DNA from 3 places in the Thermosipho sp. 1244 genome. Region 1 is predicted to be linked to each of the others. Evidence: riboswitches for the same ligand, from Rfam matches in the RefSeq annotation. Region 1 holds a riboswitch; each other region holds the start of a gene.

Evidence for each region. Region 1 has a riboswitch for cobalamin ahead of AS157_RS08615 (ABC transporter substrate-binding protein). Riboswitches for the same ligand answer to the same signal wherever they lie in the genome.
Region 2: it holds a riboswitch for cobalamin, as region 1 does, so the genes downstream of both, AS157_RS09745 (succinate--CoA ligase subunit beta) here and AS157_RS08615 (ABC transporter substrate-binding protein) in region 1, are expected to answer to the same signal.
Region 3: it holds a riboswitch for cobalamin, as region 1 does, so the genes downstream of both, AS157_RS03445 (bifunctional adenosylcobinamide kinase/adenosylcobinamide-phosphate guanylyltransferase) here and AS157_RS08615 (ABC transporter substrate-binding protein) in region 1, are expected to answer to the same signal.

The regions. Positions count from the first base shown of each region.
Region 1 is NZ_LNGA01000033.1:1,675-6,005, reverse strand. It holds gene AS157_RS08625 (thiamine diphosphokinase) at 1-483, shown strand, start outside; gene AS157_RS08620 (1-deoxy-D-xylulose-5-phosphate reductoisomerase) at 462-1,514, shown strand; cobalamin riboswitch at 1,506-1,697, shown strand; gene AS157_RS08615 (ABC transporter substrate-binding protein) at 1,756-2,637, shown strand; gene AS157_RS08610 (FecCD family ABC transporter permease) at 2,634-3,611, shown strand; gene AS157_RS08605 (HAD-IIA family hydrolase) at 3,637-4,331, shown strand, end outside.
Region 2 is NZ_LNGA01000030.1:124,610-128,940, forward strand. It holds gene AS157_RS07510 (alkaline phosphatase) at 1-1,071, opposite strand, end outside; gene AS157_RS07515 (SHOCT domain-containing protein) at 1,249-1,515, shown strand; cobalamin riboswitch at 2,075-2,251, shown strand; gene AS157_RS09745 (succinate--CoA ligase subunit beta) at 2,308-3,324, shown strand; gene AS157_RS07525 (succinate--CoA ligase subunit alpha) at 3,321-4,160, shown strand; gene AS157_RS07530 (aspartate-alanine antiporter-like transporter) at 4,165-4,331, shown strand, end outside.
Region 3 is NZ_LNGA01000014.1:14,517-18,847, forward strand. It holds gene AS157_RS03435 (adenosylcobinamide-GDP ribazoletransferase) at 1-387, opposite strand, end outside; gene cbiR (cobamide remodeling phosphodiesterase CbiR) at 377-994, opposite strand; gene AS157_RS03445 (bifunctional adenosylcobinamide kinase/adenosylcobinamide-phosphate guanylyltransferase) at 991-1,488, opposite strand; cobalamin riboswitch at 1,543-1,707, opposite strand; tRNA gene AS157_RS03450 (tRNA-Pro) at 1,734-1,810, opposite strand; gene AS157_RS03455 (GGDEF domain-containing protein) at 1,885-3,360, shown strand; gene AS157_RS03460 (early set domain-containing protein) at 3,354-4,091, opposite strand; gene AS157_RS03465 (sodium:proton antiporter) at 4,175-4,331, opposite strand, start outside.

The DNA.
Region 1 (4,331 bases):
GGAGACTTAGATTCTTTGGATAATGATACTTTGGAATATTTCAAACAAAATAACGTTGAAATCATTGAATACCCAAAAGAAAAAGATGAAACGGACTGTGAAATAGCAATTAAATACGCAGTTGAAAATGGATACGACGAAATCGAAATATTAAATTTTTTTGGCGAAAGACTTGATATGATACTTGCTTTATTTGGATTGATGAAAAAATTTGACACAAAAATTTTGTTAAGATCCGAAAAATTAGAATGTTCCATTATCAAAAATACATTTGAAAAAAACGTGAAAATAGGAGAAATTTGGTCTTTTATTCCAATTTGTAATGCAAAACTCAAACTAGATGGTTTCAAATACGCATTTGATGGAAAAATGAACATAGAAAATCCCATTGGAATTAGTAATGAAACTAGTTCTAAAAATATAAAAGTACAAGTTTTTGAAGGAGAGGTGATTTATTTTAGATGGTTGAAAAAACCGTTGTGATTTTAGGTGCTACAGGTTCAATTGGCACTCAAACATTAGACGTAATAAAAAAACTAAAAGGATATAAGGTAACTGGAGTTGTATTTGGGAAAAATAAAAAACTTGGGGAAAAAATTGTAAAAGAATACAATGTAAATTTTTATTACTCCCAAGTATTATCAAATGTCTCTTCCATAGAGGAACTTTTGGAAAAAACAACCCCAGATATAGTTGTTGCGGCAATTCCTGGGTTTAATGGTGTTATATCTACATTCAAGGCTATTAAATTCACAAAAAGACTTGCTCTTGCCACAAAAGAGGCCTTAGTTTGTACAGGACCATTGTTAAAAAAAGCTTGTAAAGATGTAGAATTAATACCCGTTGATAGCGAGCATTCTGCCATCTTTCAGATTTTTGATGAAAACGTAGAAAAAATATTAATAACCGCATCAGGTGGTGCAATAAGAGAATATGATAACATAGAGAACCTCACTCCAAAAGAAATATTAAAACACCCTGTATGGAATATGGGACAAAAAATAACAGTCGACTCATCAACTATGATAAATAAAGCCTTTGAAGTAATTGAAGCATACGAATTATTTGAATTAGACACAATAGATGTATTAATACACCCCACGGGCACAGTTCATGGTGCAGTTTTCTTGAAAGACGGTACAGTAAAAATACATTTTGGATTCCCTGATATGAAAATACCAATTTCATATGCACTGACTTATCCAAAGAGAATGTATATAAACCTAAATTGGCCAAAGTTTAAAGGGGAAAATTTTATTTTCTCAGAGGTAAGTGAAGAAAAATACCCCGCATTTTTTTATGGTAAAAAAATTATTAAAGATCTTGCAAAAAGAATAGCATTTAACGCCGCAGATGAAGTCGCAGTAAATATGTTTTTGGAAAATAAAATAAAGTTTCACAAAATCTCAAAGATAGTTATAAACACCTGTGAAAAAATAAATGGCAAAATAAGGGATTTAGAAGATGTTTTTGAAGTAGACAAACTTGCAAGGCAAATTGCAAATAATTTTTGATGTGTTATAATTTATGTGAAATACCTTTCTTCTAAAAAAAGGGAAGCCGGTGAAAATCCGGCACGGGGACGCCACCGTAACCGGGGACGAAATCAGCATAAATGCCACTGGGGAAGACCTGGGAAGGCGCTGAAAGTAGGATGAACCGGGAGTCGGGATACCTTTTTTTAGAAGAAGAAAACCACCTTTACGGTCCCTAAAGGTGGTCAATTTCTTTTAAATATACCCAGGAGGTGAAGATATGAAAAAACTAGGGGTTTTGTTTTTAGTTGTTCTTAGCTTTATTGCATTCTCAATTTCTATTGTGGATGACGCAGGAAGATTGGTTGTCTTTGAAAAAACACCTGAAAAAGTCGTTTCTGCAGCACCAAGTTCAACTAAATTTTTATTAAAACTTGGATTAGACAAAAAAATAGTTGGAGTTACAGATTGGGATAGCTTTAACGCAGAAAAGATTGGAAATATGGTACCTTTAAACATTGAAAAAATTTTGTCTTTAAACCCAGATGTTGTGATTATCTTTGGCGGGTTTCAACTTCCAGAAGTTGAAAAATTAGAAAAATTTGGAATAAAAACATTGGTGCTTAATCCTGTTTCTTTAAATGATGTAGCAAGAGACGTAATGTTACTTGGAAGTGTATTTGGCAAGGAAAAAGAAGCAAAAATGATAAAAGATGAAATTTTATCAAAATTGAAAGATTATGGTACAAAAACTGCAAAAATTCCACTTAATGAAAGGCCAAAGGTATTCTTTACAATTACAGTACCCAACGATGAAACAAAAGATTTATGGACTGCAGGAACGGGCTCTTACATAAACGAACTCATTACTATTGCTGGCGGAGTAAATATCTGTGCACCATACACAGGAAATAACGGTTGGTTCTCTGTAAATTGGGAATTTTTAACTATAAACAACCCAGATATAATAATAATAGCAGGATACGGTGATCCAAATCAAATAAAAGAAAAGATAAAGGGAAATAAACTCTTTTCATCTTTAAAAGCCGTTAAAAATGAGAAAGTATTAGTTATTGATGGAAATGATATTAGCTCAATCTCACCAAATATAGTAAAATACCTTGATATATTCTATAATTTCTTTTACGGAGGAAATAAATGAAAAAATTTTTTAATCCTAAAACTGGGAGGATTATCCTTCCAGTTTTCTTTCTTTTAATTTTATTCTTAAATCTTTCAATAGGTAGTGTCAAATTACCAGTTTCTTATATATTCAATGCTCCAAATGAAAGAATTAAATTTTTAATATGGAATGTAAGATTCCCCAGAATTTTAATGGGAATAATTTCTGGTTCAATATTAGCTTTAGTAGGAAATATTTTTCAAACAATAATGAAAAATCCATTAGTTGATCCATACCTTATTGGTACATCTTCTGGTGCGGGATTTGGCGCAGTACTTGCAATATACGCTGCAGTTTCACTCAATAAAGTATTCAGCGTAAACTTTTTCTCTTTTTTATTTTCCATAATAGCCTCACTTCTTACCATCCTCCTCGCAAAAAGAAAAAATATAATCCCTATAACGCATCTTATTTTATCCGGTGTTTTAATAAGTACAATCTTTTCTTCCGCTACTATATTGTTAATTAGTCTATCGAGAAAAACTCTTACAAGTGCCCATATTTGGTTGTTTGGAAGTCTTTCAGGAATAACATTGGATGATCTTATCCTTCCATTTTCTGCACTAATTATTCTTTTTTTATCTGGATATATAAAAAACAAAGAATTAGATGCTATAGCATTAGGTGAAGAAGAAGCAAAACTTCTTGGTGTTGAAACTGAAAAAATCAAGTGGTTTTTTTATCTACTAGGTTCTTTTTCAATTTCTGTCATAGTATCAAAAACTGGAATCATAGGTTTTGTGGGATTGATAATTCCTCATGCTGCAAGGATTTTGACAGGCCCCAAACATAAATACAGCTTAATGGGTAGTGCATTACTTGGTGGAATATTCCTCTCTATTTCAGATACAATCGCTAGAACAATTGCCTCACCTATTGAGATTCCAATAGGTGTTATCACTTCTTTTATTGGTGCACCACTTATGTTTATCCTTTTAAAAACTAAAAAATAATGTATAATTCTATTGAGGTGATTACATGAAATTAATATCAAAAAATGCCTTAGAAAAACTAAAAAAGGTAAAGTTATTTGTTTTAGATATCGACGGTACATTTTCACTTAGTGGAAATTTATTACCAGGCTCAATAGCTTTTGCAGAAAAAACAAAAAAACTAAATAAAAATTTTGTCTTCCTAACAAACAACTCGAACAAATCTATAGAATCTTATATAAAAGAATTTTCAAAAAATGGGCTATCTATAACAGAAAATCAAATTTTCACAGCAGGTATCGAAACTGCCGAATATCTCTTTGACAAATTTGGCCCTAAAAAAGTTTTCATTGTGGGAAATAATGAAATAAAAAATATTTTTGAAAAAGCAGGACATACAGTCGTGGAAACTTTAGACCCTGAAGTTGTAATTGTAACTTTTGATAACACCCTTAATTACGAAAAACTTGCTAAAGCTTCTTCCTACGTCTCTAAAGGTAAACTCTTTGTATTAACAAATCCAGATTTAAACTGTCCATCAAGCATTGGCCCAATACCAGATACAGGGGCAATAGCAAGTGTAATAACCAAAGCAACAGGAAAAAAACCGGATATTGTTTTTGGAAAACCAGATCCTTTAATTTTAGAAATGATAATGAAAAAAAATAACGTAGTAAAGGAAGAAACTTGTGTTATCGGTGATAGATTATACACCGATATATTATTGGGAAAAAGAGCAGG
Region 2 (4,331 bases), on a different contig from region 1:
ACTTGCTGCTTTATATGGATTACTTGAATTTTTTGTTTGTTTTAATAATTGAATTTCCTTATCTGAAAGTTCAACGTTGAAATAACGCTTTATGGTTTTCCTAAATTCTTCTTCATTGTTAACATCGTAGTTTTTCATTATCCAGTCTGCTGTCTTTTTATACCCTTTTATTATATCTATATATAATGAATATTCCCCTGTTGAAAGACCTAACCCTCCTGTTTCATGATCACTTGTAATAACAATTAACGTATTTGGATGTGTTTCAAGAAATTTTAATGCCACTTCCACTGCTTTATCAAATTCCATTACTTCTTTCCACACACCATATACATCATTTCCGTGGGCTTCCCAATCAATTTGTGAACCCTCTACCATTAAGAAAAATGGCTTTTCATCTTTGGAAAGTAGGCAAAGTGCCTTTTCGACCATTTCATAAAGCATAGGTTGTTCATCTGTACGCTCACTTGCTGCATTTAAATGACTATCAGAAAAAAGTGCTAATAATTTATCTCCTGTGTAATTCGCAAGTTCAGATTTACTTTTAATATAGTCAAACCCCTTTTCACTTACTATCTTCTCATCAAAATATTTCCATCCTCCCCCCATCACCACATCTAACTTACTATTTAACAGCTGATTTGCAAGTGTTTTTTCATCTTTTCTAGTTTTTACATGTCCATAAAAAGCACCAGGAGTCGCATGTGTAACTCTACAAGTTACAACTATTCCCGTCTTCATACCATATTTTGAAACTATTTCAAAAATAGTTGGGACTATTGTTCCATCTGGGAGCATACCAATCATACCATTATTTGTTTTAAAACCAGTGGCTAGGGCAGTACCTGCAGCTGCAGAATCTGTAACAAGTGAGTTTGCAGAGTATGTTGTAACATAACCAACAAAAGGTGATTTCATAATATTTAATGTTTTTCCTTCAAGAAGACTTGCCAAAACCAGATGATTAATTCCCATTCCATCACCTATGAAGTATATAACATTCTTCACTCCAAAATTGCCAAAAACCACAACCATAAAAAACAAAATTAAAATACTGAAGAACTTTTTCATGATCCTCACCTCCCGATTTTTCATATCAGTAAAGAGTTTTACAAAAAAATATTTACCCTTTTTTTAATTTTATAAAGAAAGTTAAACTCACAAATCTTAAAAAAACTTGAAATTCTAAGTTTTTTTTAAGTTTTAATCTGTATAAATAAAGTAGAAACAAATAGGAGGTGATTTTTGATGTACTGGTATCATAGACCCTTTATTTGGCACAGTGGATGGTTTAGTTATTGGATAGCCCCAGTTATAGGCTTAATTGTTTTAATCTTTTTTGCATTCTTAATTTACAAATTAATCAAAAACTCTGAAAAACATCCAGATTTTCGCTATGAAAAAAATTTTGAAACATACGATAACAGTCTAAAAATTTTGAACGAAAGACTTGCCAAAGGTGAAATTAGCGAGGAGGAATACAAAAAATTAAAAAACCTTATCCTAAAACACTAACTTTAAAAATTAATAATAAAGATAAAGTGAGGCGTTAGTAAAGCGCCTCATTTTAAATACTTATTATCTCTTGTAATTTTCTTACTCTACGTTTTGGATTCTTGTTTATCTTAACTCATAATTTTTTCTTTAAATATAACAAGTCTTGAATCAATATATATAATTTTCGTAACCTCTAATTTTAAGACATTCCATTTAGACTACATTTTTTCTAAAACTTCATAATTTTTCTTTTATCTTTTTCACTCATTATTTTAAAAAACAATAAAGTCTTTTCTAAATATTAAAAATTACTTTCTTGGAAAAATAAAGTAAGCAGAAAGTTCTTTTTATCCAAATGTTTGAAATATAAAAAATCTAAATTTCAATAAATCAAAAGTTTTTTCCTCTTCTCTATCTTCATTTTTATATAAGTCTTTGTATAGCTATTTTTAAACATATTACCAAATAATGATATTTTTTGTATTTTTTCCAATTTAAATTCAAAATAATATACGTCTAATCTGATTTTTTTATTTTCAATTTTTAAAACTTGATGATATAATAACATTGAAAATTAAATACAACGTGGAATAAAGGTGCCTATGGCTTAATAGGGAAACTGGTGAAAAACCAGTGCGGCCCCGCCACCGTAACTGGGGACGAAAGCCACAACCAGCCACTGGGGAAACCCGGGAAGGCGTGGTAAGTAGGAAGATCCAGGAGCCGGGAGACCTGCCTTTATTCCAACGTATTTCTCAATCTCGCGGGTAGATTGAGAAAAAATTTTTTTGCGAAACGGGAGGTGTGAAAGTGAAAATTCATGAATTTGTAGGAAAAATGATATTAAAAGAGGGGGGGATCTCTGTTCCTGAAAGTTATCTTATTTCCAATGATAGGGAAATTGAAGTAAAATTTTTACCTGCTGTCCTGAAAAGTCAGGTGCTTGTTGGAGGCAGAATGAAAGCTGGAGGAATTTTATTTGCACAAAACAAAGATGAATTTTTAAAATTCTCAAAAAAACTACTGCACAAAAAAATAAAGGGAGAAACACCTTATGGAGTTCTAGTTGAAAAAATGGTAAATATCGAAAAAGAATACTACTTATCTTTATACATTGATAGATATGAAAAAGAAATAAAAATATTATTCTCACACTTTGGCGGAATTGATATAGAAGATAATAAAGATAAAATTGAACAATATAGTTTATCAGATATCCAAAAACTTCCAAAAAAAATCCAACAAATAGTCCAAAAATTATACAAAATAATGAAAGAAAAAGATTTAACTCTTTTGGAAATAAATCCATTAGTAAAAACAAAAGAAGGAAATATAATGGCACTTGATGCCGTATTACACCTAGATGATAATGCGATTTTTAGGCAACAATGGGCAAAAAAATTTGTACATGAAGAATATCCTTTTCATTTTGTAAAACTCGATGGTGATATTGGAGTAATTGGCTGTGGAGCAGGTATAGTAATGGCAACAATGGATGCAATAAGTTTGTATGGAGGTAAACCTGCAAATTTTCTTGATCTTGGCGGAGGTGCAGATACAAAAACTACAATTAAAGCGCTTGAACTTTTAAAATCTCTTTCGTTAAAAAATATTGTCCTAAATATATTTGGTGGAATAACAAAATGCGATGAAATAGCAAAAGCGATTGTAAATTTCAAAGAAAAAAATGATGATATAAAACTTTTTGTTAGAATTACTGGAACTAATGAAAATGAAGCAAAAAAAATTTTAAAAGAACACAATATTCACTTTTTTGACGATATGTATGAAATGATCAAAAGCGCTGTAAAGGGGGACTTCATATGATAAATGGTACAGAAAGAGTATGTGTACAAGGTATAACTGGAAAGTATGGTAGTTTCCACACAAAAAAAATGTTAAAATACGGCACAAACATAGTATGTGGTGTCTCAAAAAATACAAAGATAAAAGAAATTGAACATGTTCCCGTCCTTCATAACATGTACGATGCTGTTGAAAAATTCAGTTGTGATACGAGTATTGTATTTGTACCGGCAAAATTTGCCAAAGATGCAATATTTGAAGCAATAGATGCGGGAATTAAAAAGATCATAACCATTACAGAACACATTCCACAAATGGATATGCTAGAAATATACAAATACGCAAAATCAAAGAATGTTACCTTTGTAGGTCCAAATTGTCCTGGAATTATTTTACCAGGTGTTTCCAAGATTGGAATAATGCCTGAAAACGCATTTAAACCAGGGGATGTTGCAATAATTTCCAAAAGTGGTACTCTAATGTATGAGATAGCAAACTTTATCTCAAAAAAATCAACAGGAATTAAAATTGGCATAGGATTAGGTGGAGATCCCATAATCGGCACAAGTGTTTACGAAGCACTTTTGTATGTTTCAAAACTTAATCCAAGAAAAATAATAATAATAAGTGAAATAGGTGGTAATGAAGAAATTTTAGACGTGGAAAGATTCCTAAATAAAGGGTACAATTCTAATATACAATTTTTCTTTGCTGGAAGAACAGCTCCAAAGGGAAAAAGAATGGGGCATGCTGGTGCAATTGTCGAAGGTTTAGAAGGTACAATAGAATTTAAAGAAAAAAAATTAAAAAATTTAAACATTCCAGTAGCAAAATACATAGAAAACTTATTGGGGTGATCAAATGCTAAATCCTTATCTTTTGTTGTTTTTAAGCATTTTTTTCGGAATGTTGTTGGGAAACTTAAAGATCAAAAATTTCAAATTAGGAACTTCTGGAACACTTTTTAGTGGTTTATTTTTCGGCTGGTTATTTCCACATTTTGTTTCTTCAGAAAAATCTTTTCAAAA
Region 3 (4,331 bases), on a different contig from region 1:
GTAAAAAAAGAAAGTTGGTGAAAGTGTAAAATACATGTTCCAAAATATAACAATATACAATGCCCCAAAAAACACGGCAAAAGCTCCAACGTCTCCTTTAGACATTATTTCAAGTCGCTTCTCCTTATTTGATTGATTCAAAAAGCCATCTATTGTATCCAAAAATCCATCAAAATGAAAGAGATCAAAAAAATAATATCCCAAAATTAAGAAAATTATTTTAACAAAAAAATTTTCAAAATAACCCCCTAAGAAAAAAATAATCCCGGGAATATATCCCACAAGTGGGAAATACCCGGGAATGTTTTTTATTCTCTTTTCAGAATATCTAACTTTAATTGGAATCCTAGATATAAACGCCAACGAAAGTAAAAAATCATAAATCAAAACTATCCCTCCAAAGAGTTAGTGAATACAAAAAATCTCTTAAGTCAAACACTTCAAAACACACATACTCTAAATTTGGTGAATATTTCAACTTTTTCCTTACTACTTCCAAAGTATCTTTGTCCAATTTAAGATGGTCTTTTCCATTTGAAACACCCATGACATGGTATTCTATTGAATTTTTTAAAAAATTCTCCGTAACCTTTGTCCCAAGCAAATGATGTCCTATGTCAAAAACTGTCCTATCGTGTAAAAAAATATCTTCTTTCAAATTTTCAACTAATATCTTCTCAGATTTTTCTAGAAACACCTCTATACCATCTAACGGATGTACGATGTAATTTGAAATTTCCAATCTACTATTTTCAAAAAAATAAAAGGCTTTTTCAACGTTAAAAATACAATCTGTTGGTAAGTGAACGTTATACTCCAGATTAAATTCTTCTGCTATTTCCTTTAAATCTTCTATTTCGTTTAAAAAAATATTCTTTGTATTTGTATCCCAGCTAAACACCAAAAATTCCACAAAATCCACCTTATCTGCTATAACTTTTACATTTTCAAGATAAGTACCCGGAAAAAGCCAAGAAGTAGTTCCTAACTTCACTTTAATTCCACCCCTATCCCCGATACCATCAAATAGACTTTTTGCGCTATTTTTGCAATATCTTTATTTAAAAGTCCTAGTCTTTCTACATATTCTCTTACTTGTTTGTTTTCTGGAATTATTCCCCACCCCACCTCATTCGTTACACAAACCAATGTATAATCAACTTTTTTAATACTTTTTAAAAATTTTTCTAAATAATTTTCTATATCTTTCTTGTAATAGTAAAGATTTCCAAGATACGTGGTAATACAATCTAAAATAGCAAATTCATATTTTCCATTTAAACCTTCAATTACTTTATCTACTTCAACAGGCTCTTCAAAGGTGTCAAAGCCTTTTCTTTCGCTTTTATGACGGTTTATCCTATTTCTCATCTCTTCATCAAAAGGAACCCCTGTTGCAATAAATGCTTTTTTCTTGTAACGTCTTGAGAGGTCAAGCGCAAAACTACTTTTTCCAGACTTAACCCCACCAGTTACTAAAATAACCACCCTTTATCCCCCCAAAATAAAACAAATTTTTCCCACATTGCCCTAGCAATGGGGAAATATCATTTACTACAGGTAGGTCTCCCGGCTTCCGGATCATCCTACTTTCTGCGCCTTCCCAGGTTTTACCCAGTGGCATTTGCAGATTTCGTCCCCGGTTACGGTTGCTGGGCAGCTTCGGATTTTCACCGAATTCCCTTAACCTGCAGTATTGAATATTTAAAAAATGGCCGGTAAAACCGGCCAACTGGTCGGGGTGACTGGACTTGAACCAGCGACCTCTTGCGCCCCATGCAAGCGCGCTAGCCAACTGCGCTACACCCCGTTATTCTACCTTATATTATATTACATCTAAAAAAATGTGTCAAATTATGCTAAAATACTTTTGGAGGGATTTAAATGATTAAATTTTATTTAAAGTACTTTCTATATACTCTTTTTATCTTTTTAACCTTGTTTTACATATTTTATTCTCTTGGCAATCCAAAAGGCATTGAAGTTTCTAGAATAAATAATACAACTTTACCAAAAGTTATTATACTAAAGACCTCTAAAACTATATCCTTTCAAATACCCGTACCTAAAAATTCAAAATACGTATTTTTTCCATTCATAGAAGGTTCTTCTTTTTCCATTAAAAACAACAATTTTCCAATATTTACATTTGGTCTTGGAAAATCTGGACGTACGTGGTATACTCCATTTTTGATACCTATACCAAAGGGTGTAGATGTTCTTACTTTGGAAATTTCAGGAGTTTATTCAATAGGTCTTGGAAAATTCTTTTTTATAAACGAATCAGAAATATGGAAATATTCTATTTTGAAGTTCCTAACCGACAACTTTTTAAATATTTCAATTGGTCTTATTTCAACATTGGGTTTTCTTTTGTATTTACTTTCGAAAAACACCGGAATAACTAGACAAAAAGCGTATAAATATTTTGCGTTTTCTAGTTTTTTGGCAATTATATGGTTATTGGATGTTATTAGTTTCGAACACTTTTTTTATCCACTTAGGAAATTATTTATCTCCTGTGGTTATCTCTCATTTACGTTTTTAATGCGCGGGATCGATTTATATAATTTTTCAACAATACAAAAAAATACAAAAAGATTCTCCTACTTAAATATTCTGGCAAGTATATTACCACTCTTTACAGTCACACCCCAACAATTAAAAACTCTTACGATTTTCATATCCCCTATATTAATACTCAATGGTATATTTATCTTGTACAAAATCGTAAAGTCATACGTCTCGCAAAACGTAACGTTCGCAAGCCTTTTTGCAATAACAATTATATTTGACAGTATAGTACTTTTCTTTAATCTTCCCTTCAGAATGCTTTCACCATTTGGAATTATATCGTTATTTTTAAGCTTTGCCTCAAGTATTATACTAGAATACAAAGAAAAGATTCACGAATTAAATGTAATATATGCAAGAAGCCTGATTGATCCCCTAACAGGGGCATGTAATAGGGGTTTTTTAGGAAATATAAAACTAGAAAAAAACGATATATTGATATTTATAGATCTCAACAAATTTAAATATATAAATGATACATATGGGCATGACAAAGGGGATGAAATACTAAAAAAACTTTCAAGTATAATTAAAAGCAACTTAAAATCTTCGGATATATTTGTACGTATGGGGGGAGATGAATTTTTAATTATTTTAAAAAATTCCACAAAAAAAGAAGCAGAAAAACTCATCAAAAAAATTCACAATGAATTTAACAAATCCTCGGAACTTTCACCAACTTTTTCATGGGGAATAACAAATATTGAAGGTTCCCTTAAACAATCAATAAGAACCGCAGATGATCTCATGTATAAAATGAAAGGTGAAAAAAAAGCCTCTCAATAGAGAGGCTTTTTTCCTTTTAATCCAACCGTTAATTTTCCATCTTTTTTATAAACCTGGAAAAATCCATTTTTCCCACCAAATCCGTCATCTACAAAGGCAGGTGCATTGGGATCAGTAACCCAATTTGTACCATTTACCACAAATTTATACTGATAATCTCCCTCACTTAATTCTAAAACGGCTTCCCAAACACCGTCGTCAACTTCATAACATTCGGTCTCTTCTGCATTCCAATTATTAAAATTACCCGCTATCGTTACATAATCTGCACCTTTATACTCAAAACGTATCACTACATATCCTTCATCATCTACAAACATCTTTTTTGGGTCAAAATTCTTGTTTACCTCTTTTTTATTCTCTTTCTTTTCCTCACCTTTTAAAATCACTAATTTCCCATCCTTTTCAACTAAAGTAAAAATACCATTTTTCCCTCCAAATCCATCATCTACATATCCCGGTGCTTCTGGGTCTTCCTTCCAATTCTTTCCATCAATTACATATTTATACTGATACGTACCAGGCTCTAGTTTTAAAGAAATCTTCCATATACCATCCTCTTTTTCCATCGCAATGGAACTTGAAGACCAATTATTAAAAGTTCCTGCAAGGTATACAACTTTTGCATCTACTGCCTCTTTAAAAGTAAATACAACCTTACCATCTTTAACTAAAACTGCTGAAAAACTCAAAACGGAAAAAATCAAAAGAATACATATAAATTTTTTCATAAATCCTACCTCCTTTGGAAATAATTCCACTTTAAATTATACACAAAAAATAAAAAGAAAAAAATAACGTGTTATCCACGTTACTATTTTTCAATTTCATTTAAATCCTTTTTTCTTTTCTTTTCTACAACAATCATGGTAATTGAAAGAAGCAGTGAAATTGTGGCAAATCCAATAACTATAGATGTTATTATAACCGCTTGTGGAAATGGATCTACGTAATTTCCACTACCCTTTAAA